Regions from separate parts of the Pseudoalteromonas sp. SCSIO 43095 genome, predicted to be linked through region 2. Evidence: predicted binding sites of a transcription regulator. Region 2 holds the regulator's gene; each other region holds the start of a gene.

Region 1 (10,691 bases), 150 kb from region 2:
TATCAGGTCTTATTTTATATTTATGCCTAGAAAACAGTAGCCTGAATAAAAAAGCGATACGCATAGCTAGGCTAGTCAAAAAAAATCAAAAATCGACAGCACGCGAATTATTAAAGCCACTAGTAGCCCGTGAAGTTATTGCACTTTCAAGCCCCGGGATCATTAAAGCCATTATGGAAAGTGTCATACTTAGAACGGCGCGTCATTACTTTGTGGTAATTTTCATATTTTTAGTATTGGGCCCCGTCGCCGCTTTAGCCTATCGTTTAATCACTTTAATTCAACAGGCGTGGCGAAGTGATATAGCCCCAAATAGCTCTTTTTTGATGCCGCTTAAACTGGTTCTTTTTATTGTTGAGTACATTCCCATACGTTTACTCGCGCTGACAATTGCCTCACTAAAGGCCAGTAAAAAAAGCATGCATTATATTAAGCATTATGGCCGACACTTCTATCAAACCAATACAGGCTGGTTACTTAGTGTATGTTCTGCATCTTTGGGGGTACAACTTGGTGGGCCTGCTATTTATAATACACAGCGTTTTAATAAAATGCGTGTCGGTGTAGAGCGTCTTCCCAACGCCGATGACGTACCACAACTACTCAATACACTTAACCAAACTCGCCTTTTTTGGTTTCTGATTATTATTAGCGTTGAAATTATTAAGGCTGTTCTCGTTTTTAAGTTCGCATAAAAAAACCAGCCGTAGCTGGTTTTTATAATGTCCGAAGTTTTAAGCTACGGTGATATTTGCAAATTTGCGTTTACCTACTTGGTAAATAGCCGTTGTGCCTTTTGCAATTTCCAATTTGGTATCTGTAATTTTGTCTTCGCCGTTAAGCTTTACTGCACCTTGTTTGATCATCCTCATGGCTTCTGAGGTACTCGCTACTAAGCCCGCTTCTTTAAGTAAGTTAGCGATTAAAATTGACTCTTCATCAATATTAACTGTCAGCTCAGGGATTTCATCTGGCAAAGCTTTTTTCTGAAAACGCTGGATGAAGTCATCATGAGCAGCTTGCGCATCAGCTTCACTGTGAAAACGCGCAATTAGCTCTTTAGCTAATTCAATTTTAATATCGCGCGGGTTAGTGCCCTGCTCTACACGCTGTTTTTGCGCTGCAATTTGCTCAATAGAAAGGCTACTTAGCAAATCGTAGTAACGCCACATGAGTACGTCACTAATTGACATGATTTTACCGAACATATCTGAAGGCGTATCAGTAATACCAATATAATTACCGAGTGACTTCGACATTTTCTGAACGCCGTCAGTTCCCTCAAGTAAAGGCATCATTAATACTGTTTGTGGTTTTTGACCTTCATCTTTTTGCAGCTCACGACCCATTAATAGGTTAAAACGCTGATCGGTGCCGCCTAGCTCAACATCTGACTCTAATGCGACTGAATCCCAGCCTTGCACCAGTGGATACAAAAACTCATGAATCGCAATCGATTGACCGCCAGCATAGCGCTTTTTAAAATCATCACGCTCAAGCATACGCGCCACAGTTTGACGCGCGGCTAATTTTATCATCCCCGCAGCGCCTAATTTCTCCATCCACGTAGAGTTAAAAGCGACGGTTGTTTTAGCCGGGTCTAAAATTTTGAACACCTGCTCTTTATAGGTTTCGGCGTTGGCAAGCACGTCATCACGTGTAAGTGGTTTACGGGTCACATTTTTGCCCGTTGGATCGCCAATCATACCGGTAAAATCACCAATTAAAAAAATAACCTCATGACCTAAATCTTGAAAGGTTTTCATTTTATTAATGAGTACAGTGTGACCTAGGTGTAAATCTGGAGCCGTAGGATCAAAACCAGCTTTAATTTTTAGCTTTTTCCCCGACTTTAATTTTTCAACCAACTCATCTTCAATTAATATCTCTTCTGCACCGCGTTTTATCTCTGCTAGAGCGGTTTGTAAATCCACTGTGTGTTACTCCAAAAATTCTGACAACGAAGGGGTGTAATATGCTCACGGTTTATTGCTAGCGCGTTATCACAAAGCAAATAAAACTATTTAGCTAACATAACAAATTTCCACCTAATTAGAACAACTTTTTTAACTAATCGCAGCACCAACTAAAATGCAGGGTGTACGTTCTAAAAGGGGATATAAACGAGCGATTAATAATACGCCAAAAGTGTTTATCACAAACTAAAAACAGTTTACAAATTAATCACTTCTCGTAATTAAACCGTTTTATAAACTAATATAACATTATGATGAAAAAGCAAAGTATCCAAGAATATAAAATAGTGTAACAGTTCAACTTTAAACACAAACAGCCTGAATACCCTACGATTTTAGCCTAATTTAACTCGAGTTTAAATCTACAAAATACTAGTATTCACAGATTATTCGTTATATCCTGCAATATAACCTATTTATTATCTTGACAGCAGAAAAAGGCACGTTATGGTTCACGTGGTTAACACGCTCCCCAAAAAACACAAAATGCTTATTCTAGGTTTGGTTTCTGCTATTGTTGCCTTAGCCTTTCTTCCTTCTGAAAAAGCCACTGCATCCAAAGACAATAGTGAAAACACACTAGAAATTGGTAAGCGCTATGAATTACAAATTAAAGTAGGTGAGAACGAAAAACTCACTGACCTAAATTCAGAGCAGGCAGCACAAAAACTTCCAGAATATGATTTTGTCGATCACCAAGTTAAAAATGGTGACAATTTAGCGATTATTTTTAAGCGCGCTGGTTTTTCTGCACAAACGCTGCATAAACTTGTAAACACCAACGCTGAAACACGTAAGCTAACTAAAATTCACCCAGGTGAAACGTTAAGCTTTGCTACCGCCGAAGACGGTTCATTAGCTCAATTACGCTACGTTATTTCTAAAACGGATACGCTATTCGTCACACTTAATGACGAAGGCCAATACGACACCTCAATTGACAGCAAAGAAATAGAAACACTGAGCAAAACAGCCGGTGGGGAAATTTCAAGTAGCTTTTGGACCTCTGCAATTGCAGCAGGTTTAAGTGAACGCCAAATCATGAACTTTGCCGATATATTTGGTTGGGACGTCGATTTTGCAAACGACATTCGCAAGGGTGACGAATTTGGCTTAATTTATGAGTCTCATTTTGTTGACGGTGAGTTTATTGGCACCGGTAAAATAATTGCCGCTGAATTTATAAACCAAGGTGAGCGTTACACCGCTATTCGTCACACAGACGGTAACTTTTACACCCCTGAAGGCCGTAGTATGAAAAAAGCCTTTTTGCGTGCGCCTGTTAATTTCAAATATATTAGTTCAAGCTTCAACCCTCGCCGCCTACACCCCGTTACAGGACAAGTGAAAGCACATCGCGGCATTGATTACGCTGCACGTACCGGTACGCCAGTTGTATCATCGGGTAATGGTAAAGTAATTAAAGCAGGCTATAGCAAATATAATGGTAATTACGTATTTATTAGCCATGGTACTCAATATGTTACTAAGTACTTACACCTTAACAAGCGCCTAGTCAGAACAGGGCAAAAGGTAAAACAGGGAGAAAAAATAGGTACTGTTGGCTCAACTGGTCGTGTAACCGGTGCGCATTTACATTATGAGTTTTTGGTTAACGGCGTTCACCGTAACCCTAAAACCGTAAAACTACCTAAGTCTGAACCATTACCTCGTTCAGAGCTTGCTAAATTTAAGCCTATTGCTGATAACTTTATCGCACAACTAGAGCGCAGTCGTGAGCTACAACTAGCACTTAGATAACCACTTCACTGATTAAATAAAAAAGCCTTTGCTGGGGTTACCCGCAAAGGCTTTTTTGTGTGTGATATTTAAGTTTCAAACTTAATTTACAAGTACGTAAATTAGCTGCACAACCAAAGATATCATGACTAATGGCCAAATATACTTGCTGTATTTGGTAGCACCCTCTAGCCCCATTCTACTTTGGTACTTTTCTAGCAAAGGAATAATGATCACCAAAGCAATCACTAAGCTAATTAAAATGACAAATATATTCATATCAACACCTTTGTATTATACCAATTTGTTCAAATAATATTGAAACGGGTATTAACTCACGGCAAAGCGCAGCCTTTCGCGCTAATATATAACTCATACCAATGCTCTCGACTTAAATTAATATTAATTGCATCACTCGATGCCTTAATACGATCTACATTAGTTGTGCCTATAATTGGCTGAATCGATGCAGGATGGCGAAGTAGCCATGTCAATACAATAGCTTCTGCACTTGTGCCATATAAAACAGCAAGCTTACTAACTAAAATACTCGTGTTTACATCCGCTTGTGACGCTTTTGACAGGTCACCGCCTGAGTATAAACCTTGGCACAAACTGCCCCAACTCTGAATTTGAATGTCATGCTCACGACAATACTCAACACACCCTGGGGTAAAGTTAATATCTTTGCCATCGGCATTACCCACATAAATGCCCTCATCAACCCACTGATGTTTTTGTAAACTGGCCTCTATTTGATTTGCCACAATTGGCATATCTAAAGCGCGCTGCAAAAACCTTATTTGATGTTGAGACATATTTGAAACTGCAAAATGACGCACTTTGCCACTTTCTTTTAAACAGCTAAATATTTGCGCAACTTCCTCCACCTCCATTAATGGATCGGGGCGATGCAACATAAGCACATCTAAGTAGTCGGTATTTAATCGTTTAAGTGAGCCCTCAACAGAACGCTCAATCCAATCAGCAGAAAAATCATAACGCTGCGGGTTTTTCTCATCAGCAAAGCGAATACCACACTTAGACTGAATATACATTTGTTCTCTAAGCTCAGGACGCTCAGCCAACGCTTTACCAAAAACGTGCTCAGCTTTGCCTAAAGTATAAATATCAGCATGATCAAAAAAGTTAATCCCGCTTTCCAATGCTGCGTCTATGCATGAATGGGCTTGCTTTAAGTGCCCACTGTTAATGGCGTCTTTATTCCAAGCACCTCCTAAACCCATACAACCAAATACAAGCTTACTAACCTTGGGTAAATATTTTGCCAGCGGTGTGTGTAACATTTGACAGCCCTTTAAAAAAATGAAGAGTGATTACTTTAAACAAAAAATCCTATACAAGAAACCGCTTAATCTAAAACATTAAATTTTAGGCAAAAAAAAGCGCAGTAAACTGCGCTAATGGTTGGATTAAATATTACTAGCCAACAAGTGCTAATAAAATACCTGCAGCAACAGCACTTCCCAGTACGCCAGCTACATTAGGCCCCATGGCATGCATCAGTAAAAAGTTGTGCGGGTTATTTTCAAGACCGACTTTATTAACTACACGAGCCGCCATAGGAACAGCCGATACACCCGCTGCACCAATTAATGGATTAATTGGGGTTTTTGATATTTTATTTAAGCCTTTTGCCATAAATACACCTGAGGCCGTACCAATAGCAAACGCCATTGCGCCCAGTACTAAAATACCAATGGTTTCCACTGTTAAGAACTGCTCGGCAGCAAGCTTAGAGCCTACCGCTAGTCCTAGAAATATGGTGGTTATATTAATAATTTCGTTTTGAGCACTGTTACTTAGCCTATCGACCACACCCGACTCACGCATTAAGTTACCTAAACAAAACATACCAACCAGTGGAATGGCGGCTGGTAAAAAGAGCGCAGTTAAAGTAAGTACCATCAGCGGAAAAATAATTTTTTCCTTTTTTGATACTTTACGCAGTTCTGGCATTTGAATTTTACGCTCTTCAGGCGTTGTAAACGCACGCATGATAGGCGGCTGAATAATAGGAACCAACGCCATGTATGAGTACGCAGCCACGGCTATAGCGCCTAATAAATCAGGCGCCAGTTTTGACGCTAAAAAGATAGCGGTTGGCCCATCAGCGCCACCAATAATGGCAATTGCTGACGCATCTTGTAAACTAAACTCAAACCCTGGGATAAAGTTAAGTAAAATAGCCCCAAATAAGGTAGCAAAAATACCAAACTGCGCCGCAGCACCTAATAACAACATACGCGGGTTGGCAATTAACGCACTAAAGTCAGTGAGCGCGCCCACTCCCATAAATATTAATAACGGAAAAATTCCGGTATCAATACCTACATAGTAAACATAATAAAGTAAGCCACCAGGGTCAGATAAACCTGCCACAGGAATATTAGTTAAAATAGCACCAAAACCAATGGGCAGTAATAGTAGCGGCTCAAAGTTTTTAACTATAGCTAAAAATAATAACAAACAACCAACGGCAATCATGATCAGCCCAGGAAATGTAAAGTTAGCAATGCCTGTGGCATGCCAGAGGTTTAAAATACCATCCATCCTCTAATTACTCCTTAAGCTAATGCAATCATTGCATCGCCGGTTGACACTGAATCACCTTCAGAGACAAGCACGTCTGCAATTGTACCGGTATGCATGGCGCGTACTTCGGTTTCCATTTTCATGGCTTCCATAATAATCACCACATCGCCTTCATTTACTACCTGACCTGGCTTTACTTTAATTTTAAAGATATTACCGGCAAGTGGCGCATTAAGAGTTTCACCTGAAGCAACTGATGCCGACTGCGGAATATGCTCTGAGTCTTTTAGCGTCACCTCTTTAAGCTCACCGCCTTGAGCAACCACGACATCGTATACTTTGCCATCTACTTTAACGCTGTATTGCTCAGCCTTAACGCCTTTATTGTTTGCCGCTGATTTTTCAGGTGCTTTATTTGAGCTATCATCAGCGCTGGGAACAGGTTCAAATGCGTCAGGGTTATTACGGTTTTTAATAAACTTCAAACCAATTTGTGGGAATAAGGCATACGTGAGCACATCATCAATTTGCTCATCAGCAAGCGTTAAGCCTTGCTCTTGCGCAAGTTTACTTAATTCAGCCTCAAGCGTTTCAAGTTCAGGTTTAATAATATCTGCAGGGCGACAGGTAATTGCTTCGCTGCCATCAAGTACACGCTCTTGTAGCTCTTTATTCATAGGAGCAGGTGTTGAACCATACTCACCTTTTAATACGCCAGCGGTTTCTTTGGTGATGGTTTTATAGCGCTCGCCAGTAAGCACATTAAGTACTGCCTGAGTACCAACAATTTGCGAGGTCGGTGTAACTAATGGAATAAAGCCCAAATCCTCACGCACCCGTGGAATTTCAAGTAATACTTCGTTTAGTTTATCAGCAGCGCCTTGCTCTTTAAGTTGATTTTCCATGTTAGTTAACATACCACCTGGCACTTGGGCTAATAAAATTCGGCCATCAACACCTTTTAAACTGCCTTCAAACGCAGCGTACTTTTTACGTACGTCTCTAAAGTAAGCTGCAATTTCTTCAAGGTGGTTTAAATCAAGCCCAGTATCACGCTCAGTACCTTCCACGATTGCAGCAATTGTTTCAGTTGCTGAATGACCATAAGTCATACTCATAGACGATACAGCCGTATCGAGCATATCAATACCGGCATCAATCGCTTTTTGATACGTTGCGGTACTTAAACCCGTTGTTGCATGACATTGCATAGCAATAGGAATTGAAACTGTTTCTTTTAAGCCTTTAATCAGTTTTTCTGCATCATAAGGCTTAAGCAATCCCGCCATATCTTTAATACAAATTGAATGACAACCTAATTCTTCAAGCTGCTTAGCAAGTGTTAGCCACATATCCAATGTGTGTACTGGGCTTACCGTGTAAGAAATCGTACCTTGGGCATGCGCGCCTACCTTAACCGCCGCTTTTATAGCAGTTTCTAAGTTACGTACATCATTCATGGCATCAAAAATGCGAAATACGTCTACGCCATTTTTGTGCGCGCGCTCAACAAACTTTTCAACAACGTCATCAGCATAATGGCGATACCCCAATAAGTTTTGACCGCGAAGTAACATTTGCTGGGGTGTATTTGGCATCGCCTTTTTAAGCGCGCGAATACGCTCCCAAGGATCTTCGCCTAAATAACGAATACATGAGTCAAAGGTAGCCCCACCCCAAGACTCTATAGACCAATAACCTGCGTCATCAATTTTTTTTGCAATAGGTAACATGTCGTCTAATCGCATGCGGGTAGCTAAAAGCGACTGATGGGCGTCTCGAAGTACGAGTTCTGTTATTTTTAATTTAGCCATTGGTATGCTCCTCTAATTATTATTTGTTTTGTACTGAGCAATGGCAGCACTAATTGCAGCGATGTGCTCATTTGGCACACCTTGAGATTTAAAAGATGGTGTTCTCTGTGATACTTCAAGTTCTGGCTGAGAAAATTTGCTAGCCAGCTTAGACATAACTGTCACTGCACCAATCAATAAAGAAAGAAATACAAACACACCCACCATACCGGTTAGCATTAAATTGCCTGCAGTTGTAAGCAAAGCCCCTATATCCATAATTCTCCCCTGTTCAAAACTGAATACATAAAAAGTCAGTTTATTTAAATAAATATTCACTAATAGTAACAAAAACTACTCTTTTGTCTACACATTGTAAATTGGTAAAACCAATTAATCTAAAAGTAACATATCACCAATAAGGTTAACACCACCTAAAATAGCTTATTTAACCTATATATATAGATGGTAAAAATGTTCGTTATAAATAAAGAATATATAAAAACCCTAATATTCTGTAAAAACACATAAAAATATACCAAATGAGCTAATCCACTAAAAACTGCCAAAGCAAATGCTAATTGGTCTTACCAAAATAACGACTGTAAAAACTATTTATTATCTCATCAGACACCACTGTGAATAAGTTACAGATAAAACCGTAAAAATTACCAACCTAATATAAAGCTAAACTCAAAAATATAAGTTAAACCATTGATTTGAAACAAAATAAAATGCTGGCATATTACTCGCTTATATAAAAACAACACTTTAACACTTAGATAAATCAAGGAGATGACAATGTTACGCTGGACAATTACATTTTTGGTGATCGCACTAATCGCAGCCGTTTTAGGATTTGGTGGTATTGCAGGAGCCGCAGCAGGAATTGCTAAGATCATATTTTTTATCTTTATAGTTTTACTGGTTATTTCACTTGTCTCTGGCGCTTTACGTGGTAAAAGCCCCAAGTAGATAAGAAACAACGAACTTTTTAAATTTATATACAAGGAATTACATTATGAAATCATCAACACTTAAAGCAGCAGCTATTGGCCTATTCGCAAGTGCATTTATTATGGGTTGTGAAGACAATCATGCAGAAGAAGCCGGTGAACGCATCGACGAAGCCGTGACAGATGTTCAAAATAAAGTAGAAGATGCCTGTGAAGAAGTAAAAGAAGGAGTCAACGCTGAAGAAACAAATTGCTAATTCAGCCCCCTTTTTAAAAAGCGACCATTTGGTCGCTTTTTTTGTGTTTAGTATTAGTTGCCAAGTTGCTACCCATTAATTACAAACTCTGAACTATTAATTCTTTTTAAGCTGCGCATTTGCCACATAGCTTGCTAAAATGATAAAAAATAGCTTTTAAGTATAGATGCATGGTATTTACGACAACCTATAAACTCGATAAACCTTACTTTTATGAATGCTTCGACCAATCGCTGCCTTATAGTAAACGCGCGCAACCTAAATATTTTTTATTAGCACTGCTTGTTGTATTGGGATTATTTGGTATTTATGGTTTAGGAGATCATTACCTAGGTACATTTTTGCTTATGTTAGCTTTACTTGAGTGCATCGCCTTTTACTATCGCCGCCCATGGTGGGTTACCAGGCAAATGCTAAGCAGAGCGTCTGGTTCTGAAGTCACTCTCACCTTCGACGAAGACGGAATAAAATCAACCAATCATTACAAAAATTACCAGTTAGCTTGGCACGACATTAACGAAATTATTACTACAGATTGTGGACTATTGTTAAAAAGTAAAAGCGGTATGCAATACATTTCTAAGGCAATACTCGACGAAGAAACGATTGATTTTATAAACAAAAAAGCCACTCAGTGAGTGGCTTTTACAAATGTCATAGTTATATTAACTAGCACATTTTATACTATGTTGATTAAGCATTGCCCGGATTAGGGTTAGACTTTTCAGCTTGTATGCGCATGTAAATTTCTTCACGATGAACTGATACGTCTTTAGGTGCGTTAACACCGATACGAACTTGATTTCCTTTAACACCCAGAACAGTAACGGTTACTTCGTCACCAATCATCAGGGTCTCGCCTACTCTACGAGTTAGTATTAGCATTCTCTTGCTCCCATGTTCCAATAAAATTATAAGATTCCGAACAAACATTTTAATTAAAATTAGACTAAAAAGTAAGTAAAAACCCTCAATCTATTCATTTTCTGTTAAAAATGTCTTATGTAATGCACGAACAGCCAGCTCGAGGTATTTTTCATCTATTAAAACTGAAATTTTGATCTCTGAGGTGGCAACAAACATCACATCAATGTTTTCTTGTGCCAACGAATCAAAAAATAAGCTCGCTACCCCGGAATGAGATTTCATCCCCATACCCACCGCTGACACTTTCGCCACATTGGTCGATCCGTCAATTGCCTGTGCATCAAATTGCTGTTGCTCAGCCGTTAACAAATCAAGTGCGTTTAAGTAATCATTTAAATGCACAGTAAAAACATAGTCGACTTTTTCAACTTTATGATTAATTTGATTAATCATATCTATTTCGATGCCATTATCAGCAAAAAGTTTCAAAACTTTTGCAAGATGTTTGGTGCCTTGCGGCATTCCATGCACCTTAATTAAGCACTC
Region 2 (10,691 bases):
CCATGTAATGCTGCGTGGTTATTCAGCCTACAGTGGCGTGAGTTTAGTCGGTAACATTACGGGTGGTTCAACAGGTGGTGGTTCAGGCACTCCTCAAGCAGGTGGTGGCACAGTGTCTGATATCACAGCAAATGCAGGTCAGTGGAAACATTACACGCTAGATGTACCGGCGGGTATGGCAAGCTTTACTGTTACAACGTCAGGCGGCACCGGTGATGCAGATTTATTTGTAAAATTTGGTAGCCAGCCAACAAGCTCAAGCTATGATTGTCGTCCATATAAAAATGGTAACGCCGAAACTTGTACTTTTAGTAATCCTCAAGCGGGAACATGGCACTTAAGTGTTAATGCGTATCAAACATTCTCTGGTTTAACGCTAAGCGGTCAATACCAGCCATAAAACATCCTCTTTAGATAAAAAAAGCCAATACACTGTATCGGCTTTTTATTCTCTGATTAAAGTCGTCAGTGTTAAAGCTTGGCTAAAACAGCTTCAGCACTGCTTATTACAAACTCTTTGCCTTGTTCTACAAATAGACCAGTAACAACACCATTATCAACAACCATCGCGTATCGTTTTGAGCGTATTCCACCAAAGCCTGCGGTATCTTTTTCAAGCCCTAAAGCACAAGTAAAACTAGCATCACCGTCTGCAAGCATATCTATATGTTCTGCATTTTGTGACTCACCCCACGCTTTCATCACAAATGCATCGTTTACCGATACACAATAAATAGCGTCAATTCCCTTGGCCTTAATTTTATCAGCCAAGCTAATATATCCAGGTAAATGAGCATTCGAACACGTTGGTGTAAAAGCGCCTGGCACTGCAAATAACACGACTTTTTTATCTGCAAATAATTCATTGCTTGTCAGTGTTTGCATACCGTCATCGGTTAGCTTAGATAGACTAACTGCGGGTATTGTTTGACCTTGATCAATCATGTTAAATCCTTTGGGTAACTACGTAGACTTTTAGCATACAGGTTAATATTTACGGTTTCGAGTTTATACCGAGATTAAACTGCATCACTGTCTAAACCCAATCCCTTTTTAATTGTTGCCATTTGCAGCGCTAGCTGCGAGCGAATATCAGACACCAACTAACTCAACTCATTTACTTGGCTTTTCTTATTATGCATTGATTGAGTAAAGTCACTAAGGAAATTGCTTTGCTGTTTTGCAAGCTCCATTGCTTCAACTGCAACTGTGTTTGTCTGCTGAGCATTATTTGCGACCCCTTCCGAGTTTGCTTGAAGCTCTTGGGCATTTTCGGTTTGTAATTGGGCATCCTCAGTTAACGCATTAATTTGTGAGTAGACCATTTGAGAGTTCTCACTTAATAACGCCAGCTGATCGTTAATCTCTTTTAACGAACCTTGGGTTTGCATGGCTAATTGCCTTACTTCATCAGTAACCACCGCAAAACCTCGGCCTTGCACGCCGCTCAGTAACTCTTGCACACTGTGCATACCTTGTTCAATACGTTGCTGTGTATCAGAACTCGCATTAAGCATATTTTTAGCAAAACCAACACTTTGCTGCATTGCCTCATAAGTATTTTATGCATTTTCAGCAGCCTGCGCGTTAATATGATTAACCTGCTCACCTATGTGTTGAATATTTACTAGTAAACTTTCATTTTTAACAACTGTTTTAGGATTATTCACTGTAATATTTTTTAACTCATTACTTTCGATTAAAAATGCAAACCCATCTCGTAGTTGCCTCAAAGGCTGTAAAACCTGTTTACGTTGCACCCAATAAATACCAAAAGCTAATATTACTAAACCACCTATTGCGATTCCGAACACCCAAAATACTTGTTGTTTAACGGTATCTTGCTGCGCTTTTAATGTTTGCTCTGCTTCAATCACTGTTTTTGATAACACGCTAATTTGTTCACGTAACTCATTCGTTCCAGAATTACGCTGCTTTGCTTGTGATAAAGTACTGCTTAAATCGCGCAAATAACGTTTAGGCCAACTCACCAACTCCGCTTTTATATCAGCATCCAGATCTTCTGGCTCTTCATCTACAAATAAAGCAAATTCATCAACCTCATTCATCACTCCTAAATTAGGCAACTGTGCAATTTTTGCAGCGAGTAAGTTTAAATTTTTTACACTTTGTTGCAGGCTTTTTTCAATTTCAGGCTGGTAATCATTTAGCAGTTGATAGGTCGATAAAGATAAATTAACCACTTCACTATAATAGTCACTCGCCAACTTATTGTAGCTTAGAGCATGGCTACTTTGAGTTGAGGCTTTTTGTACATAATTTATAAGCGATGACGCTGAGCCCGCCATTTGTCTCAGTGCATTGTCTAAAAGCGCAGTATCGTTACCTGAGAGCTTTCCTAGAGCTCTGTATTTACCGTTAATGTCTTTATTTAGTGAAAATAGCTGTGTTGAAAGGCGCACTTCTAACTCAGAGGGAAGGATAGATAAAAGCTCAATGGAAGGATGTTTTAGGTAATTAATAAAAAACCGCGTATAAACGCGGTTTTTTTAAATTAAGCTTTTAATTAAAGGCCTGCGCGGTCTTTAATAATAGGGATTAAAGGTGATCCTGCATGATTTGCCTCAGCCCAGGCTATATCGGCACCATCTTCAAGTGAGCTCTTTGATAAGTTTTTAACAATGTACTCACCCGTATCAACCGCATTACTTGCAACAGCGTGACGCAATAAGTTATTACCATTACAGAAAACTGCATCATAGATATTACGAACTTTCACACGTGAACTTTTTAATTTGCTACGCAGACGGTTTTTATCATCACCAGCAATGTATTCACAGATTGAAACAGCTAACTGATCATTAGCGCTTGCAGGCGCAGTATAAGCGAACGAACCTGCTGCAATAGCAGCAATTACAACTAGCTTCGGTAATTTAATCATTGACTGGATACCTTATATCAATACTTTTTTCGTACTCGACTGTTTAATATTGTACCAACACGCTCAGATTTTGGCAATAATGTTAAGAAATTTTATTCAAAGTTACGAACTTATAACTATATTTATTTTTATCATCGGGCGTCATCAACATTTCATCTTCAATTTGCCAGTTTGCAACACTTTTATAATCAGGAAATTGTGTATCTCCTTCAACATCTAAGTCTATAAAGGTTAAATACAAGCGCTGCGCCTGCGCTAAAAACTGCTGGTAGATGTTTCCGCCACCAATTATCATCACCTCTGCAACATCATTAACAAGCTCAAGTGCAGCTTCTGGTGTGGTTACTGTTTCAATTCCTGATGCGTGATAGTCTTTATTACGAGTAATAATAATATTACGTCGCCCAGGTAACGGTCGGCCTATTGATTCAAATGTTTTGCGCCCCATAATAACGGGTTTACCAGAGGTTACTTTTTTAAAGTGCTGAAGGTCACCAGGTAAATGCCATGGCATTTTATTATCTAAGCCAATGACACGGTTGTTTGCCATTGCTGCAATCATTGAAATTATCACACTAAACACCTAATTCTTTATTATTAAAAAAATAAAAAAGGAGCGTTAGCTCCTTTTAAATATAAACAATTATTAACGCTCGTAGACAACTTCTACGTCGTAATCATCTTCATCCCAATCATCCCAGTCATCATCATCGCCTTTAGTGGCTTTTTGATGGTAGGTATCCCACTTAAATTCAACCTCTTCGTCTGCCACTTCTACAAACTTCTCTTTAGGCATGTTATCAAGTAGCGTCATGATGTCGTGAATTAATGGCTGCGTATTTAATTTATTAATTGCAGCAATACTGTAAATATTTTCAGACTCACCCAACTCTTCTGCAATTTGCTCACATAAGGCTTTGGCTTCATCTTCAGGCAATAAATCAATTTTATTAAATACTAACCAGCGTGGCTTTTCAGCGAGCTTAGGGCTGTACTGGTGTAGCTCGTTGATGATTGCAAATGCATTATCAACAGGGTTAGAGCCATCAACTGGCATTACATCTATAATGTGTAAAAGCACACGACAACGCTCTAAATGCTTTAAGAAGCGAATACCTAATCCCGCTCCCTCTGACGCGCCTTCAATCAAACCTGGAATATCAGCAATTACAAATGATTTGTTTGCTTCAGGACGAACAACCCCTAAGTTAGGAATCAGCGTAGTAAATGGATAATCAGCTACTTTAGGTTTTGCAGCTGACACACTGCGGATAAAGGTTGATTTACCTGCATTTGGTAACCCAAGTAAGCCGACATCAGCCAGTAGCATTAGCTCTAACTTAAGGTTACGTACTTCACCCGGTGTGCCAAGTGTTTTTTGACGTGGAGCACGATTAGTACTTGATTTAAAACGCGCATTCCCCAAGCCATGGAAACCGCCTTTTGCAACCACAATTCGTTGACCATCTTGGGTTAAATCCCCTAATGATTCCTGTGTATCAACATCAATAATACGTGTACCAACAGGCACTTTAACGATCAGGTCTTCACCTTTCTTACCCGTACAATTACGGCTTTGACCGTTTGTACCGCGTTCTGCTCTGTGAAAACGCTCAAATTGATAGTCAATAAGGGTATTTAAGTTTTCATCAGCTTGTAGATAAACACTACCACCGTCTCCACCGTCACCGCCATCAGGTCCACCATCTGGAACATATTTCTCACGACGAAAAGACACGATGCCGCTGCCACCGTCACCAGCTTCTGCGCGAATTTCTACTTCATCTACAAACTTCATGATTACTCACTTTAGGGATTGGCTTGTTAATAACTCTATTATATACCTAAGTGGCCTATAGAGCACACTGAGCATAAAAACACTTGGGTATATATTTAAACATGCTTAAAACAAAAAACCCCGCAAAGGCGGGGTTTTTTAACTACCTTACTGATTACTCAGCTACGATAGTTACGTATTTACGGTTTAAAGGACCTTTTTGTTCAAACTGAACTTTACCATCTGCTTTTGCGAAGATAGTGTGGTCTTTACCGATACCTACGTTTGCGCCTGGGTGGAAACGAGTTCCACGCTGACGAACAATGATGCTACCCGCTAGAACTGATTCGCCACCAAAACGCTTAACACCTAGGCGTTTGCTTTCTGAATCGCGACCGTTACGAGTACTACCAGCTGCTTTTTTATGTGCCATTTCTAAGTACCTCTAATTAAGCGCTAATGCCAGTGATTTTAACTTCTGTGAACCATTGACGATGGCCCATTTGCTTACGAGAATGCTTACGGCGTCTAAATTTAACAACCTTAATCTTCTCACCGCGACCGTGTGAAACAACCTCAGCTGTTACTTTACCACCGTTTACGAACGGTACACCAATCTCGATCTTCTCACCATCAGCAACTAAAAGTACTGAATCAAATTCAACTGCTGCACCAGTTTCAACGTCTAATTTCTCAAGACGAATTGTTTGACCTTCAGTCACACGGTGCTGTTTACCACCACTTTGGAAAACCGCGTACATAATTAACTCCGTCTGTGCGCCCTCAAATCGACGCAACTAAAATATTCTTCAATAGGGCGCGAAGTTTACGCTAATGCGTAAAAACTAGCAAGCCTCTTTTTGTAATTAAATGAATAAAAAGTAGCTGCATTGAGAGCAATTCAATATTTCCCCTATTTTATATTAAAATCCCCCTTTGCCAAGCGCTTTTTAACGGTTACAGAAAATAAATTAGCAATAGCAAAGCGAGCCTATGTAGTTCAATTAACCACCAAGGGTGATTCAAAATTAAACCAGGGTGTTTAATCAATTATTCACAAGGTTAATAGGTCATTTAACCTAATTAAGGGTGTTTTTTTAAGGAATCATCACAAAATATCGAGCTAATGCATTTTTTGTTGTACAATCTGCGCCGTTCACACATTAAAATTGGCTCGGAGATCAATGGATATAAAAGCTATCCAGGCGTTAATCGAAAGCGATATGAATGACGTCAATCAACTAATACATGCGCAAATGCGCTCAGATGTGGCGTTAGTTAATCAACTTGGTTTGTATATTGTTAACAGCGGTGGCAAACGTGTTCGCCCTATGTTGGCTATTTTGGCGGCTAAAGCGCTAGGTTACCAAGGCAAAGATCACATTACGCTAGCAACTATCATTGAATTTATTCATACCGCAACGCTTTTACATGATGATGTTGTAGATGAATCTAATTTGCGCCGTGGCACACCTACAGCAAATGCTGAGTTTGGTAATGCTGCTAGCGTACTGGTGGGTGATTTTATTTACACCCGCTCGTTTCAGCTAATGGTGGGTCTTGGTAAAATGCAAATAATGCAAGTACTGGCTGATGCAACCAACATTATTGCTGAAGGTGAAGTGCTACAATTAATGAACTGCAACGACCCTGATACCACTGAAGCCAGTTATATGCAGGTTATTTATTCTAAAACCGCCAAGCTATTTGAAGCAGCGACGGGCCTTGCGGCCATTATTACTGACCAAGACGATACTGTACTAGAGGCACTTAATTTGTATGGCATGCATTTAGGTACTGCTTTTCAGTTAGTGGATGATGTTTTAGATTACAACGCTGATGCCGACCAACTTGGTAAAAACATTGGCGATGATTTAGCTGAAGGTAAGCCGACGTTACCTCTTATATATGCAATGCAACACGGTAGTGAGCATCAAACACAGTTAATAAGAGACGCTATTGAGCACTGTAATGGTATGGAGCACCTTGACGAGATACTGGCTGCGCTCAAACATACCAATGCCCTTGAGTTCACAATGGAAAAAGCCGAGCAAGAAGCTAATAAAGCAATTGCCTGTTTAGATTGTTTAGCGGAGTCGAGTTACAAGCAAGCACTAATTAGCTTAGCTAGAATAGCGGTTGACCGCGACCACTAAGTAATACTGTGTAGATAATTCCGAGCAATAAAAAAGCCTGCAAACGCAGGCTTTTTTATTGGTTAATTTTGGCTATTACGCCATAAAATCAACACCTTCTTTGATATCTTTTTTCAGCGTTTCAAGCATGTCATTTTTAGCTTGCTCTTCAAATGCGCTTAAAGTGCCGTAAGAAAGAATTTCTTCTACGCCATTTTTGCCTAAACGTACTGGGTGTGCAAAGTACTCTGCATCGCCATTTTCAACAGCAACGTATGCATAATCTACAACGTCTTCACCTTGTAGGCCTTTAACTAGAGACATACAAAAACGTGCTGCTGCAGCACCCATAGATAATGTTGCAGAACCACCGCCCGCTTTAGCATTAACTACTTCAGTACCTGCATTTTGGATACGAGGAGTTAGTGTAGCCACTTCTTCATCAGTGAAAGTAACACCTTCAACTTGAGAAAGTAACGGTAGAATGGTTGTGCCTGAGTGGCCACCAATCACTGGTACTTTAACACTTGCTACGTCTACGCCTTTAAGTTCAGCAATAAACGCTTCAGAACGGATCACATCGAGTGTTGTAATACCAAATACACGCTTAGCATCGTAAGTACCTGCTTTTTTGAATACTTCAGCAACAATCGGTACAGTGCCGTTAACTGGATTAGTGATAATACCTACAAGCGCTTTAGGACAGTTAGCAACAATGCCTTCTGCTAATGTTTTAATGATACCTGCGTTAACATTAAATAAATCTGCACGATCCATACCTGGCTTACGCGGCATACCCGCTGGGATTAAAACAATATCACAACCTGTTAATGCTTTATCTAGTGCATCTGCACCAAAACCTTCAACTTTTACATCTGTTGGGATATGAGAAAGGTCAACAGCAACACCAGGAACTACTGGCGCAACATCATATAGTGATAATTCTGAACCAGCTGGTAAGCCTGTTTTTAATAATAAAGACAACGCTTGACCGATACCACCTGCAGCACCTAATACAGCAACTTTCATTGGAATTCTCCGTGATTTGAGGAAGGAAATATTTGTGGTTCATAAGATAAAGAAATTAGCGACTAAAAACAAATTTATCCTGCCTATTTTAACTATATTTTCGACCATAGTTGTAAACTTTGCTGTTTAAACGCAGCAAAACCTAAACAACTGCTGCATAAATATGCATTTTTGTGTAGAATTTGCAGTATCGACAACATAACTAACTAGACACTATGCAACCACAAGACAAACAAGAAGCATTGGTAAAAGCCTTTAAAGCACTTTTGAAAGAAGAAAATTTTGGCTCACAAGGCGAAATAGTCGACGCATTAAAAGAACAAGGCTTTGATAATATTAGCCAAAGTAAAGTGTCGCGGATGTTAAGTAAGTTTGGCGCGGTACGTACCCGCAATGCAAAACAAGAAATGGTGTACTGTTTACCTGCCGAAATGGGTGTACCAACCGCTAAAAGCCCGTTACGCCAGTTAGTTATTGACATTATGCATAACGAAATGATGATTATTATTCGCACCAGCCCAGGCGCTGCGCAGCTAATTGCCCGTTTACTTGACTCATTAGGTAAAGCAGATGGCGTATTAGGAACAATTGCCGGCGATGACACTATTTTTATTGCGCCAGCGAAAGTATCAGAAATAGACCTCACATTAGAGCGTGTGCGTATTTTGTTTGATACGGTTTAAACACGTTTGGTTATCATTGTTACGGCTATGCTAATACGTAGCCGTTACTGGCTTGTTTTATAACTGCTTTAAAAATCGCACTGAGGGTGCAAAAAACGCAGAGCCCATATCTGCTTGAGTAAAATCAAGCCAATGATCGTAATGCTCCCCCTGCCCTAAACGGCTGTTGAGCACTTTCTCGAATGCATCCCCTTTAGCCGAGCACATAATCATTAACATTCCCTGCTCATACACGTCGCCATAAGGCATACTTTGATTTAGTAATAATGCTTGCCCCTGTTCATCTTTTAATTCACTTCGGGTCGCATGGCTGCTTTCAAGTGCGGGGCTTATTAGGGTATTGTCGAGACGAGTACGCCCCATTATTTGTTCTTGTTCTTGCAACGACAAGTGCTGCCATAACGTTAAGTCATGCTTATAGCGCTGAACATGAATATAGCTGCCTTGATCTTCAAAGCTATCGGGCTTATTAACGAGGGCCGTTACCCGTTTTTGACGACCATGCGGAGTATCGCCCGCATAAATAAAACCATTAAAATCACGGCCATCTAAAAAACGAAAATTTCGAATTTGCTCCACCAGCTCAACATCAGGGTTGAAAAGTTTTAATATTTGCAATGCAAACAGGTGGTTTACATCTTCTCTGTCTGAGCGGATTTGCACAAATAAATCGCATGGCCTTGCACTCATCACAAAATCGCTATGGGTAATATTAGGAAAGCCTCGCAGCTCACTTGGCATATAATCAGGCAGAATGTGTGGCCAATATTGCGCGCCAATGGCGACCATACAAGAAAGCATAGATTCAGAGAACTGATCACTAAACTCATCTTCAATATCGCTCACTTTTTTAAGCTTAGCGCGAAGTAGTTCGTCGTGACCATCAAGTACATTAAAAAATAAGTGCAAACCGTGTAAGTTTGCTTCAGCACAAATCCCTGATTGCGCTTGCGCCATTGTTATTCCTTACTTTTTAGAGCAAAACACAGCGATTAATTACGATTCAAAAAAATTCACCGTGTGCGGTTTTATTTTTATTATAACCTGTTCATTAATTTCAAATGACTGGCCATACTGGGCTGCAACTTCTATTTCTTGTTCAGCAATAACCACAGTGTATACATAAGCAGAGCCAATAAAGCGACTACTTAATATACTAACCCGCTCACATTGCTGTTGCGTATCGTTATTACTAACAAGTTCAAGTTGATGCGGACGCACATAAATAACGCCCTTATTGGCCACGCCATGCTGCTGTGGCTGTATTGATTCAACCACCCCAAACTGCGTTTGATATTCAGTGGCGGTTAATGCGGTGGCGCTTAAGTATATGCCCTGACCCAGAAACTCTGCAACCTCCTTTGAACGTGGTTTAGCAAAAAGCTGTTCTGGCGTACCTTGCTGTGCAATTTTACCTTGGTGCATAACCGCAAGTGTATCTGAAAAAGCAAACGCCTCTTCTTTTGAGTGAGTAACAAACACAGCCGATACTTGCTGCGCCTTAATAATGCGCCTAATGTCGGCAATTAACTCAAATCGTACTTGGGTATCAATATTAGAAAATGGCTCGTCAAGTAACAGTAAGCTAGGTTTATAAGCTAATGCGCGCGCAATCGCTACTCGTTGTTGTTGCCCACCAGAGAGTTGATGAGGGTACCTATCGGCGCAGCCCACCAAATGTACCAGCTTTAGCATTTCACTAACGCGTGCTTGTTTGTCTGCTTTGCTCATGCCGCTTAGCCCAAACGCAATATTATTAGCCACCGTTAAATGCGGAAATAACGCATAGTCTTGAAACATCATGCCAATATTACGATGCTCAGGTGAAACAAACGTATTAGCATCACTGACTAGCTTACCATCAATAAATACTTGCCCTTGTTTGGCTTCAATTAATCCTGCAATGGCTTTTAGTGTGGTGGTTTTACCGCAGCCACTAGCTCCGAGTAAACACACTATTTCGTCTTTACCTAAGGTTAAATCTAAATTATCTATCACCTTAGTCCCGTTATATGCATAGCTCACGCCTTGTAAAATCAAACTACTCATTTAGCTACGCTGCTCCATTGAACGGTTAATAAAATATAACGGAATAAACCCCACCACCACAATAAACAAAGCCGATATAGAGGCCAGCTCTAATTGTTCATCGCTTACATACTGAA
Region 3 (10,691 bases), 350 kb from region 2:
ACGATAAATACGTGATTGCAGACGGTTTTGCTGCTTAAAGTGACTGAGTAGTTTTTTCATCACTTCATCGGCTGTTTTTGTGCCAAAAAAGCGACTGATATTATCAATTTCGTTAACCAAAATAATCGCGATTTGTAGATGATGCTCATTACTTTTTTTTAGCTGCTTTTCCAAGGCAATATGATTTTCAAACCCCGTAGTATGATCCCTCATTAGTGAGCGGCGTACCCCAAAACAATAAAGAATATAAACCAGTAACAATATGAATAGTACGCAACTAAAATGAAGCAGGGCTTGATTCAAACGTGTTATTAAAGCCGTATTGATTTTATCGACGCTAATATCAGCTGCAGTTAAATAGGTTCTGCCATTTTTTGCTATATGAGGAATATACACCGTTTTAGAAGGACCTCGATGCGCCGTTGACACTTCAAAAATAGGGGCCGTTGATAAAAATGCCGCCATATTAATTGGCGTCGCTTCAGGGTAAAGATCTAAATACTGGGTGACTTTACCGTTATTTTGATCATCTTGGGTGTAACTGGAGGCAGTAAAATAAATATTTTCATCAATTAATATCATTGAATATAAAGAATTTATATTTAAATCATTGGCTAAAGCAGAAAGTTGCTCGGCCTTATTTTGATAGCTTGCAAAGCTGATTTCTTGCGGTGTTTTGTCGTGGTAATCACTACCTAAAATATACTTTACGCTGGTGGCGGCATTTATTAAGCGATTGTCAATGCTGCGCATTACATCACTTTGAATGGCAGAGTAAGTGTAGTAACCATAAATGATTAAGCTGACCAAAAAAAAGACGGTCCCAAGTGCCAACCGTGTTAATTTTAGATTTCCTTTGAGCATGTATTATCCTTATTTTTGTTGATTTTATTATACTTAAAAATTATAAATGCCCAATATTTTAATTACCCTTTGTACTAAATTTAAAAAATAGTGAAATGTTACCTATTTAGTATTGTCTTTTATGGCTTAAAACGAGACATTTTTGTCATATTGCAGTAAAGTTAGCGCAATTTTTTAGAAATGCCGTTACTTAAAAACAACTTATATTAGCGTGTTTTACAAACTAACAGGTGTTTTAGTCACACACTAGGTATGAAGATGGATCAAAAGCGTTGTGCCGTCGCCTCTAAAGAAAGCCTTAAACGGATATTCACCGTTCCAGAGGCGCCAGACTCAACTTTGAGCAAAATAGAGCTTGAAATTTCGAGTAATTTAGCAGGTTTCTTAAACGAAAATATCGCGGCAATTGAAAAACCATTACATGAAATAGAAAAAGATTTTCAATCGGCGGCAATCCCTGAAGAACCGACGTTTGTGTCTTGCTATGCTCAAGATATTATGGAGCAGCTGGTTGCTCATTCTGTTCATACCGCAGCGCCAAGCTTTATTGGCCATATGACATCGGCTCTGCCTCATTTTTTACTACCGTTATCGAAATTAATGGTTGGGTTAAATCAAAACCTAGTAAAAATTGAAACCTCGAAAGCGTTTACCCCATTAGAACGTCAAGTTTTAGGGATGATGCATCATTTAGCTTATGGCCAAAGTGATGGTTTTTATTCTAAATGGATGCACAGTGCAAAAACTTCGTTAGGGGCATTTTGCTCTGGCGGCACCGTGGCGAATATTACTGCACTTTGGATAGCCCGCAACCGCTTATTAAAAGCGAATGGCAACTTTAAAGGTATTGCTGCACAAGGTTTAGTTGCAGGAATGCTTCACTATGGTTACAAAGGACTGGCGGTTTTAATCTCTGAGCGAGGTCATTACTCGTTAGGCAAATCGGTAGATTTACTAGGTATTGGCCGTGAGAATTTAATTGGTATTAAAACATCGGCTGATAATAAAGTAGATGTAGATGCTATGCGAGAAAAAGCGCTAGAGCTTGAAGCGCAAGGCATTAAAGTGATGGCAATTGTTGGGGTCGCAGGAACCACAGAAACCGGTAATATTGACCCACTTGAAGACATGGCTAATTTAGCACAAGAAATTAATTGTCACTTTCATGTTGATGCGGCATGGGGGGGAGCCACCTTACTGTCTAATACCCATAGGCATTTATTAAAAGGTATTGAGCATGCAGATTCAATCACCATTGATGCGCATAAGCAAATGTATGTGCCGATGGGGGCCGGTTTAGTCTTGTTTAAAGACCCTGCTGCTACCGATGCCATAGAGCATCATGCTGAATATATTTTACGTAAAGGCTCTAAAGACTTAGGTAGCCATACGCTTGAGGGGAGTCGCCCTGGAATGGCGATGTTAGTGCATGCTTGCTTACGTGTTATTGGTCGTAAAGGCTATGAAATGCTTATCGATCGCAGTATTAAAAAAGCCCGTTACTTTGCTGATTTGATAAATGCAGATGAAGATTTTGAGTTAATATCAGAGCCAGAACTTTGCTTACTGACCTATCGCTATGTACCAAAACAAATTAAACACGCGATAGCCCAAGCTGATGCACAAACCCGTTTAGACATTTTTGCCGCGCTTAATCGTTTTACTGCAAGCATGCAAAAACGTCAGCGTGAATCAGGTCGATCGTTTGTATCGCGTACACGTTTAACGCCAGTTCAATATGATAACCAACCAACCGTGGTATTTAGAGTGGTACTTGCGAATCCGCTTACATCAGGTGCAATATTAAAAGAGATATTAGAAGAGCAGAAAGAACTAGCTCAAACCGACCCTGTATTTAAAAAGTATTTACGAAAATATATGTAACCATAAATGCTATAAAAAAGACGCGATTAAGCGTCTTTTTTGTTGCTGATTAAAAGCAACTCGCCTTTATAAGGTTGCTGATAATTTGTTGAGAAGGTTTGATTTTTTCCATTGCTAAAAACTCATCGGGCTGATGCGCTTGGTTAATAGAGCCTGGTCCCATTACGATGGTTTCACAACCGAGTTGCTGTATAAATGGCGCTTCGGTACAGTAGTTAACAGCCACTGCTTTTTGCCCTGCTATATTTTCGGCTAATTTGACTAACGCGCTATCTGTGCTTCCCGTAAATGCTGGAATTGGCTCATGCAAATCAATTACGCTCACAGAGTTAGGGTATTGCTGGTTTATATCGTAAGTTGCATCAAGTACCAGTGCTTGAAGCTCTTGCACGCTTAAACCTGGAAGAGGGCGCATATCAATGTGCATTTCACAGCAGCCACAAATTCGGTTGGCATTGTCACCCCCATGAATATTGCCTAAGTTGAGTGTTGGATAAGGAATTTCAAAGTGGTTTATTGAATATTTATTCTTGAGTTGTTCTTTTAAGATCAGTAATTTTGTAATCACTTTATGCATTACTTCGATGGCATTAAGACCCCGTTCGGGATCAGAGCTATGTCCTGAGCGACCAACGACTCTGATTGCTGTACTCATATGACCTTTATGGGTAAATACGGGGGTCATATCTGTTGGCTCACCAATAATACAGCGACTTGGCTTTAAATTTGGGTGCTTACAAATTTGCTGTGCGCCAGCCATAGTGGTTTCTTCATCGGCGGTCGCTAATATTAAAATAGGTTGAGTTTGTTGCTTTTCATCAAGCTCACTAATAGCTTGCAGTACAAAAGCAAAAAAGCCTTTCATATCAATACTGCCTAAACCATATAATTTGTTATCAAGTTCAGTTAATTTAAATGGGTTTTGATTCCAGCGGCTATCATCAAATGGCACTGTATCGGTGTGCCCCGCAAGCATTAACCCGCCATCGCCTTGTCCGCGTTTTGCTAATAAGTTGTAGCGGCCTTTACCACCTTCTAACTCTATTATTTCACAGGTAAAACCTAAGCTTTCACACCACTGAGCGAGTAGTTCAATAACGCTTTTATTGCTCATACACAAATGCTCTTCAATAGCGCTAATTGAGGGGGCAGCAATCAATTGCTGATACATCGAGATAAATGACGGCAGAGACATAAAAAAATCCAAAATAAGTATTCAATTTAATTGCATAACAATATAAAAGTATTTATGATGAATATCAATTCACTTTTTAAGCATAAATATATTAAAGTTACGCCATGAAAATAATACGACGATAGTTATCACTCATTAATTTAATCAGTTTAGCTAGGTTGCAACCTAGTGTAAGTAAATAACATGGAATGTAGTCACTAATTTTAGATAAAGAGTAAATAATGAACGTAGTAATTATAGGTGCCAGCGGTTACAGCGGGGCAGAATTGGCTAGCTTAATTGCCAAACATCCAGCATTAACATTATCAGCATGTTATGTATCAGCGCAAAGCTTTGATAAACATAAACTGCTCAGTGAATTATACCCTGAGCACTTAGGGTTACTTGACTTACCTTTGCAACCACTTAATGAGAGTGCATTGAGTGATATAGCTCATTCAGCAGACTATGTGTGTTTATGCACTGACCATAAAGTAAGTGTTGATTTAGCCCCTCAGTTTTTAGCGATGGGCAAAAAGGTATTTGACCTCTCTGGTGGTTACCGTCTTGAAAGTAATGAAGATTACGTCACTTATTATGGTTTTGAACACCAGCATCCAGAGCTCCTCAAAGAAGCTGCATATGGCCTTGCAGAGTGGAATAGTGAGGCCATTGCAAAGGCGCAGTTAGTTGCTGTAGCTGGCTGCTACCCAACTGCCGCATTAAACGCATTAAAGCCTCTTCAGCAAGCTGGGTTACTTAGTGACGAGCGGATTATTATTAATGCTGTATCGGGAGTAACTGGGGCTGGTCGTAAAGCAAATATTGGCACGCATTTTTGTGAGGTATCACTTGCAACCTATGGTTTGTTTAACCATCGTCATGGGCCTGAAATACAGCAGCATCTTGGTCATAACGTATTATTTACCCCTCATTTAGGTAATTTTCCTCGCGGTATTTTAGAAACCATTTATGTACAGCTAAAACCGGGTGTGACTAGTGAGCAAGTAACTAAAGCGTATCAAGTATTAGCGGATGAGCCATTAATTCGTTTGCTTGGCAGCAAAATCCCCTCGATTAAAGGGGTGGCCAAACAACCTTATGTAGATATTGCGTGGCAGCAGCAAGACTCACAATTAATAGTGATGGCAGCGATTGACAATTTACTAAAAGGGGCGGCTGGTCAGGCTCTGCAATGTATTAATTTGTCAATGGGCTTGCCTCACACTACAGGTCTAGTAGGAGCGTTTAAATGAGCAGTAAAACGTGGGTTATTAAACTCGGTGGCGCAGTACTCAATACTGAAAATGCCGCTAAAGCGCTTTTTGAGGTTCTTAATGAACAACATGATGCACAATTTGTCATTGTTCATGGCGGTGGCTCATTAGTTGACCATTGGCTAGCAGAAGCCGGTTTTGCCAGTGCTAAACACCAAGGTTTGCGAATCAGCCCTAAAGAACAGATGCCTTATATTGTAGGAGCATTAGCGGGAGCAGCAAACAAACAATTAATGGCGCAAGCAATGACTGCTGGGCACAAACCTGTTGGCTTGAGTTTATATGAAGCAGGAATAACAGCATCACAAAAATTAAAAGCGCTAGGGCAAGTAGGTCAATGCCATAGTAATAATGATTCTATTATTAATGAATTACTCAGTGGCGGGCGTTTACCTATAGTCAGCTCCATCGGTTTTGATGAGCAAGGGCTTTGGTACAACGTTAATGCCGATGAAGCAGCCGCCGCAATGGCAAATAATTTAAATGCAGAACTTATTTTTATGACGGACGTAGAGGCGGTACTTGATGCCAATAAGCAGCCTTTACATCAACTTGACACAAAACACATTGATACTTTAATTACAGAGGGAGTAATTGTGGGTGGGATGGAGGTCAAAGTTAAGACCAGTCTTCACGCTGCCCAACATTTACGACGCGGTGTGTACATTTCCAGCTGGCAAAAGCCAGAAAACTTAACTGCTTTGCTGCAAGGCGAGCATGTCGGAACTAAAGTAACACCATAGGTTGAACATGTTTAAAGATTTTATAACGGGTCTAGAATTAGACCAACAAGGCGCACTAAATTTATTAAAGTTAGCGCAAGATATTAAAGAAAGCCCGAGTAAATATAACCAAGTACTAGCTGGTAAGTCAGTGGTTACTCTGTTCGAAAAGCAAAGTTTACGTACTCGCCTTTCATTTGATATTGGTATAAACCGTTTAGGGGGCCATGCGGTTTATCTTGATCAACAAAATGGTGCAATGGGCGCCCGCGAATCAATAAAAGATTTTGCCTTAAATATTTCGACTTGGGCCGATGGGATTGTTGCCCGCGTTAATCAGCACAGTACGTTAACGATACTCGGTGAGTATTCATCCGTTCCTGTGATTAATAGTTTGTGTGATTTATATCATCCATGCCAAGCATTAGCTGATTTTTTAACGCTACAAGAAGTACACGGTGATGTTAGCCAGTTAAAGCTTGCCTACCTAGGTGAGGGCAATAATGTAACGCACTCATTAATGCTATTAGCCGCTACTTTAGGAACAGACTTTGTCGCTGTAACACCAAAAGGCAGCTCACCTGATTCGCAAGTACTTAAACAAGCAGAGCAAATAGCAGCTATGAATGGCGCTTCTGTAATGGTAAGTGACAGGGTTGAGGCTGCAGTAGGCGCTAATGTTGTTTACGCCGATACCTGGGTATCTATGGGGGATACAACTCCTCTTGAGCAAGTGAAAGAAAAATACATGCCTTATCAATTAAACCAGGCATTGTTAGAAAAAACCGGTGCAACTACGGTATTACATTGCCAACCGGCACACCGTGAGTTTGAAATTACTTCTGAGGTAATGGATGGCCCTGCATCAAAAATTATACAGCAAGCAGAAAACCGCATGCATGCGCAAAATGCGCTATTAGTTACATTGTTAAATCCAAATTTTGTTAAGGAACACCTATGAGTTCAATTAAAAAAGTCGTTTTAGCCTATTCAGGTGGTCTTGATACATCAGCTATCGTGCCATGGTTAAAAGAGAACTACGGCTGTGAAGTTATTGCCTTTGTTGCCGATGTTGGCCAGGGCGCAGAAGAACTTGAAGGCGTAGAAGCGAAAGCCATTGCATCGGGTGCATCTGAGTGTTACGTGGTTGATTTGAAAGATGAAATGGTAAGTGATTACATTTACCCAACACTTAAAACAGGCTCTATATACGAAGGAACCTACTTGCTAGGTACTTCTATGGCACGTCCAATCATCGCTAAAGCCCAAGTTGAAATTGCCCGTAAAGTGGGGGCAGATGCACTTTCTCATGGCTGTACGGGTAAAGGTAACGACCAAGTACGTTTTGAGTCATGTTTTGCAGCACTGGCTCCTGATTTAAAGGTGATTGCGCCATGGCGTGAGTGGGATTTATCAAGTCGTGAATCATTGCTTGATTACCTAGCCGAGCGTGATATTCCGTGTTCTGCATCAGCAACTAAAATTTACAGTCGTGATGCTAACGCATGGCATATCTCTCACGAAGGCGGCGAGCTTGAAGACCCTTGGTGTGAGCCAAGTGAGCAAGTATGGACCTGGACTAATTCACCAGAGCAAGCGCCCGATAAAGCTGAGCATGTCACTTTATCAGTTGTAGAAGGTGAAGTGGTTGCTGTGAACGGCGAACAATTAAAGCCTTACGACTGTTTAGTTAAACTAAACGACATAGCTGCCCCGCATGGTGTTGGTCGTGTTGATATTGTAGAAAACCGTTTAGTGGGCATGAAATCACGCGGTTGTTATGAAACACCAGGCGGTACAGTGATCATGGCTGCGCTGCAAGCAATTGATGAGCTCGTTCTTGATAAAGCGAGCCGTAAATGGAAAGAGGTGCTCGGTGGTGAATTTTCGCATTTAGTCTACGACGGTCGTTGGTTTACGCCACTTAAAGATTCTATTTTAGCCGGTGCAGAAGCGCTTTCTACGTTAGCGACAGGTGAAGTGGTACTTAAACTTTACAAAGGGCAAGTAACAGCGGTTCAGAAAAAGTCACCTAACAGTTTATACAGCGAAGATTTTGCTACTTTTGGTGAAGACGATGTTTATGACCAATCGCACGCAGAAGGCTTTATTCGTTTATTCTCACTATCAAGCAGAATTTCAGCATTAGCTAAAAAGTAATTTTTTATGCCCCTTGGAATTAAGGGGCTATTATCGGGTTTGGAGAAATTTCATGGCATTATGGGGCGGACGTTTTTCTACGGGTCCAGATGAAGCGTTTAAACAGTTTAACGATTCACTTCCCTTCGATTATCAATTAGCAGAGCAAGATATTATTGGCTCTGTTGCATGGGCTGGCGCACTTGAACAAGTGAACGTGTTATCTAATGACGAACACCAAAAGCTGGTATCGGCATTATATGAATTACTTGAAGAGGTAAAAGCAGATCCACACGCTGTTGCCACCTCAGGTGCTGAGGATATTCACTCACATGTTGAAGCCGCGCTAATTGAAAAAGTGGGTGATTTAGCTAAAAAATTACACACAGGCCGAAGCCGTAACGACCAAGTTGCTACCGACTTTAGATTATGGTGTCGCGATACTGCCGATCATATCTTAAAAGCGATTGCACAACTAAAAGCTGAATTTATTAGCTTGGCTGAACGTGAGCTTGGCACAATATTACCAGGTTATACCCACTTACAACGTGCACAACCGGTGTTATTTAGCCATTGGTGTATGGCTTATGTAGAAATGCTTGAGCGTGATGAAAGCCGATTACAAGATGCCCAAGCAAGAATGAACTACTGCCCACTCGGCAGTGGCGCTCTTGCAGGCACTGCATACCCGATTGACCGTCACGCACTTGCACAAGGGTTAGGGTTTACAGGCGCGACTAAAAATAGTTTAGATGGCGTATCTGATCGTGACTTTGTGGTTGAGCTATTAAGCTGTGCGTCTATCTCTATGATCCACTTATCGCGCATGTCTGAAGACCTGATTTTTTATAACTCGGGAGAAGCTGGCTTTATTGAACTGGCCGATAATGTTACATCGGGCTCATCTTTGATGCCACAGAAAAAAAACCCAGATGCATTAGAGCTAATTCGTGGTAAAACTGGCCGGGTGTTTGGTGCGTTTAGCGCAATGATGATGACCTTAAAAGCACTGCCTCTTGCTTATAATAAAGACATGCAAGAAGACAAAGAAGGCATTTTTGATGCCATGCCAACATGGCTTGCGTGTATTCATATGGCACAAGCGTGTATTAAAGGCATAAAAGTGAAAGCAGATAAAACCCTTGCAGCGGCAAAAGGTGGCCACGCTAATGCAACCGAACTTGCTGATTACTTAGTCGCTAAAGGTGTACCGTTCAGAGAAGGGCATCATATTGTTGGGGTGTTGGTGCAATTAGCTATTAGTGAAGGTAAAACGTTAGAGGAGCTTTCACTTGAGCAGTATAAATCAGTAAATCCAGTGTTTGAAGATGATGTGTATCCGGTACTTGAAATTGATGCCTGTATTAAAGCACGTCAAGCACTTGGTGGAACCTCATTAGAACAAGTAAGTAAAGCGGTGAAAGACGCGAAAAAAAAACAGCAAATAACAGTTCGTGATGCAAACCTAGATGACGTGGAAGCAATCGCTAAACTCGTACAACACTGGGCAACAGTCGGCGAAAACTTACCGCGCGCTAAAAGTGACATGGTGCACTCAATTAATGAGTTTGCCGTAACCGAGATAGACGGTCAGGTATCGGGTTGTGCTTCACTTTATATTTACGACACAGGATTAGCTGAAATACGTTCATTAGGTATTGATCCTAAAAGCGCAGTAACGGGGCAGGGACGAGAACTGGTTGAACACTTATTAGTGAAAGCCAAAAAATTGGCACTCAACCGTGTCATCGTTCTGACTCGTGTACCTGACTTTTTCGAAAATCAGCGGTTTAGTTTCTGTAATAAAGAGAGTCTACCTGAAAAAGTAATGAAAGATTGCGAGCTATGTTTACGCAAAGAAAACTGTGATGAAGTCGCAATGGAATATATGTTAAAGCCAAGTAATAGCATGGAGATCCCCTGTAAAAACGTGGCTTGAGCAATCCCTAGGATAAAAACGCACGGTGACCCCGATGCGTTTTTTTTTGAGTAAAATAAAGTGATGTTTTAAATTAATATGCTATGAATTTAAAGTTGGCATATCGTTTGCTTTTATTATTTTGTAGCGTGTTGTTGAGTCAACTAATCAACGAAGGCAAAACGTTACCGTAGTTATTTAGTAACTGCTCCAGGTGGTGTGATTTAAATTTACGCCAATAATAAAAATTTAATACTCATAAGGATTAATCACATGCAAATTTCAGCTAATAGCCAAGTACAAATGCAAGCATACAATAAAACGCAACAATTAAAGCCTGCAATGGAACAAACTGCTAGCCCTAAAACCCTTCAATCTGATACAGTAAGTATCTCTCAAGAGGCGATGAGTGCTGCTAGTACTGATTTACAACGCGGTGGTATCATCTTGCCAGGTGGAAACCCTCGTCCTAAGTAAAGCTTAAGGTATTTGATGTTTATAACTGATTTTTTTGGTTTTTTTTCGCTGTCAGCTCTAGTAATGTGGGGGTTTCTGATGGCGTTCTTCTTTAATGTGTTTGTGTTTAGTCTTGGCACAAAGCGTAATACAACCTTATTAGTCAGTTCTTTTATTTTATTCATATCATATTCATCTTCAGATTACTTTTTGACATGGTTCTCGATATATAAAATTACTTATTTAGACTGGGCATT

The links. Region 2 encodes ArgR, which controls arginine synthesis, uptake and breakdown. Its sites were predicted from a motif close to ANTGAATANNTATTCANT; they were not measured.
Region 1: a site for ArgR is predicted at 8,388-8,405, ahead of LOC50_RS10885 (OadG family protein). Genes of this name have one in related genera too.
Region 3: a site for ArgR is predicted at 4,000-4,017, ahead of argC (N-acetyl-gamma-glutamyl-phosphate reductase). Genes of this name have one in related genera too.

The regions. Positions count from the first base shown of each region.
Region 1 covers NZ_CP087995.1:2,306,103-2,316,793, forward strand. The annotation lists gene LOC50_RS10850 (cobalamin biosynthesis protein CobD/CbiB) at 1-695, shown strand, start outside; gene tyrS (tyrosine--tRNA ligase) at 735-1,934, opposite strand; gene LOC50_RS10860 (peptidoglycan DD-metalloendopeptidase family protein) at 2,424-3,737, shown strand; gene LOC50_RS10865 (hypothetical protein) at 3,819-3,995, opposite strand; gene LOC50_RS10870 (aldo/keto reductase) at 4,052-5,023, opposite strand; gene LOC50_RS10875 (sodium ion-translocating decarboxylase subunit beta) at 5,160-6,290, opposite strand; gene oadA (sodium-extruding oxaloacetate decarboxylase subunit alpha) at 6,305-8,086, opposite strand; gene LOC50_RS10885 (OadG family protein) at 8,099-8,344, opposite strand; gene LOC50_RS10890 (DUF1328 family protein) at 8,867-9,040, shown strand; gene LOC50_RS10895 (hypothetical protein) at 9,087-9,278, shown strand; gene LOC50_RS10900 (YcxB family protein) at 9,449-9,916, shown strand; gene csrA (carbon storage regulator CsrA) at 9,972-10,163, opposite strand; gene LOC50_RS10910 (aspartate kinase) at 10,254-10,691, opposite strand, start outside.
Region 2 covers NZ_CP087995.1:2,454,460-2,465,150, forward strand. The annotation lists gene LOC50_RS11540 (S8 family peptidase) at 1-400, shown strand, start outside; gene LOC50_RS11545 (peroxiredoxin) at 472-945, opposite strand; partial or broken gene LOC50_RS17495 (methyl-accepting chemotaxis protein) at 1,020-2,450, opposite strand; gene LOC50_RS11560 (DUF3718 domain-containing protein) at 2,528-2,902, opposite strand; gene folA (type 3 dihydrofolate reductase) at 2,985-3,476, opposite strand; gene cgtA (Obg family GTPase CgtA) at 3,549-4,700, opposite strand; gene rpmA (50S ribosomal protein L27) at 4,855-5,112, opposite strand; gene rplU (50S ribosomal protein L21) at 5,129-5,440, opposite strand; gene ispB (octaprenyl diphosphate synthase) at 5,864-6,835, shown strand; gene mdh (malate dehydrogenase) at 6,911-7,843, opposite strand; gene argR (transcriptional regulator ArgR) at 8,059-8,526, shown strand; gene LOC50_RS11600 (Dyp-type peroxidase) at 8,584-9,483, opposite strand; gene LOC50_RS11605 (ABC transporter ATP-binding protein) at 9,523-10,575, opposite strand; gene LOC50_RS11610 (ABC transporter permease) at 10,576-10,691, opposite strand, start outside.
Region 3 covers NZ_CP087995.1:2,102,065-2,112,755, reverse strand. The annotation lists gene LOC50_RS09975 (EAL domain-containing protein) at 1-864, opposite strand, end outside; gene panP (pyridoxal-dependent aspartate 1-decarboxylase PanP) at 1,123-2,748, shown strand; gene argE (acetylornithine deacetylase) at 2,798-3,943, opposite strand; gene argC (N-acetyl-gamma-glutamyl-phosphate reductase) at 4,165-5,178, shown strand; gene argB (acetylglutamate kinase) at 5,175-5,942, shown strand; gene LOC50_RS09950 (ornithine carbamoyltransferase) at 5,950-6,882, shown strand; gene LOC50_RS09945 (argininosuccinate synthase) at 6,879-8,081, shown strand; gene argH (argininosuccinate lyase) at 8,134-9,999, shown strand; gene LOC50_RS09935 (hypothetical protein) at 10,252-10,455, shown strand.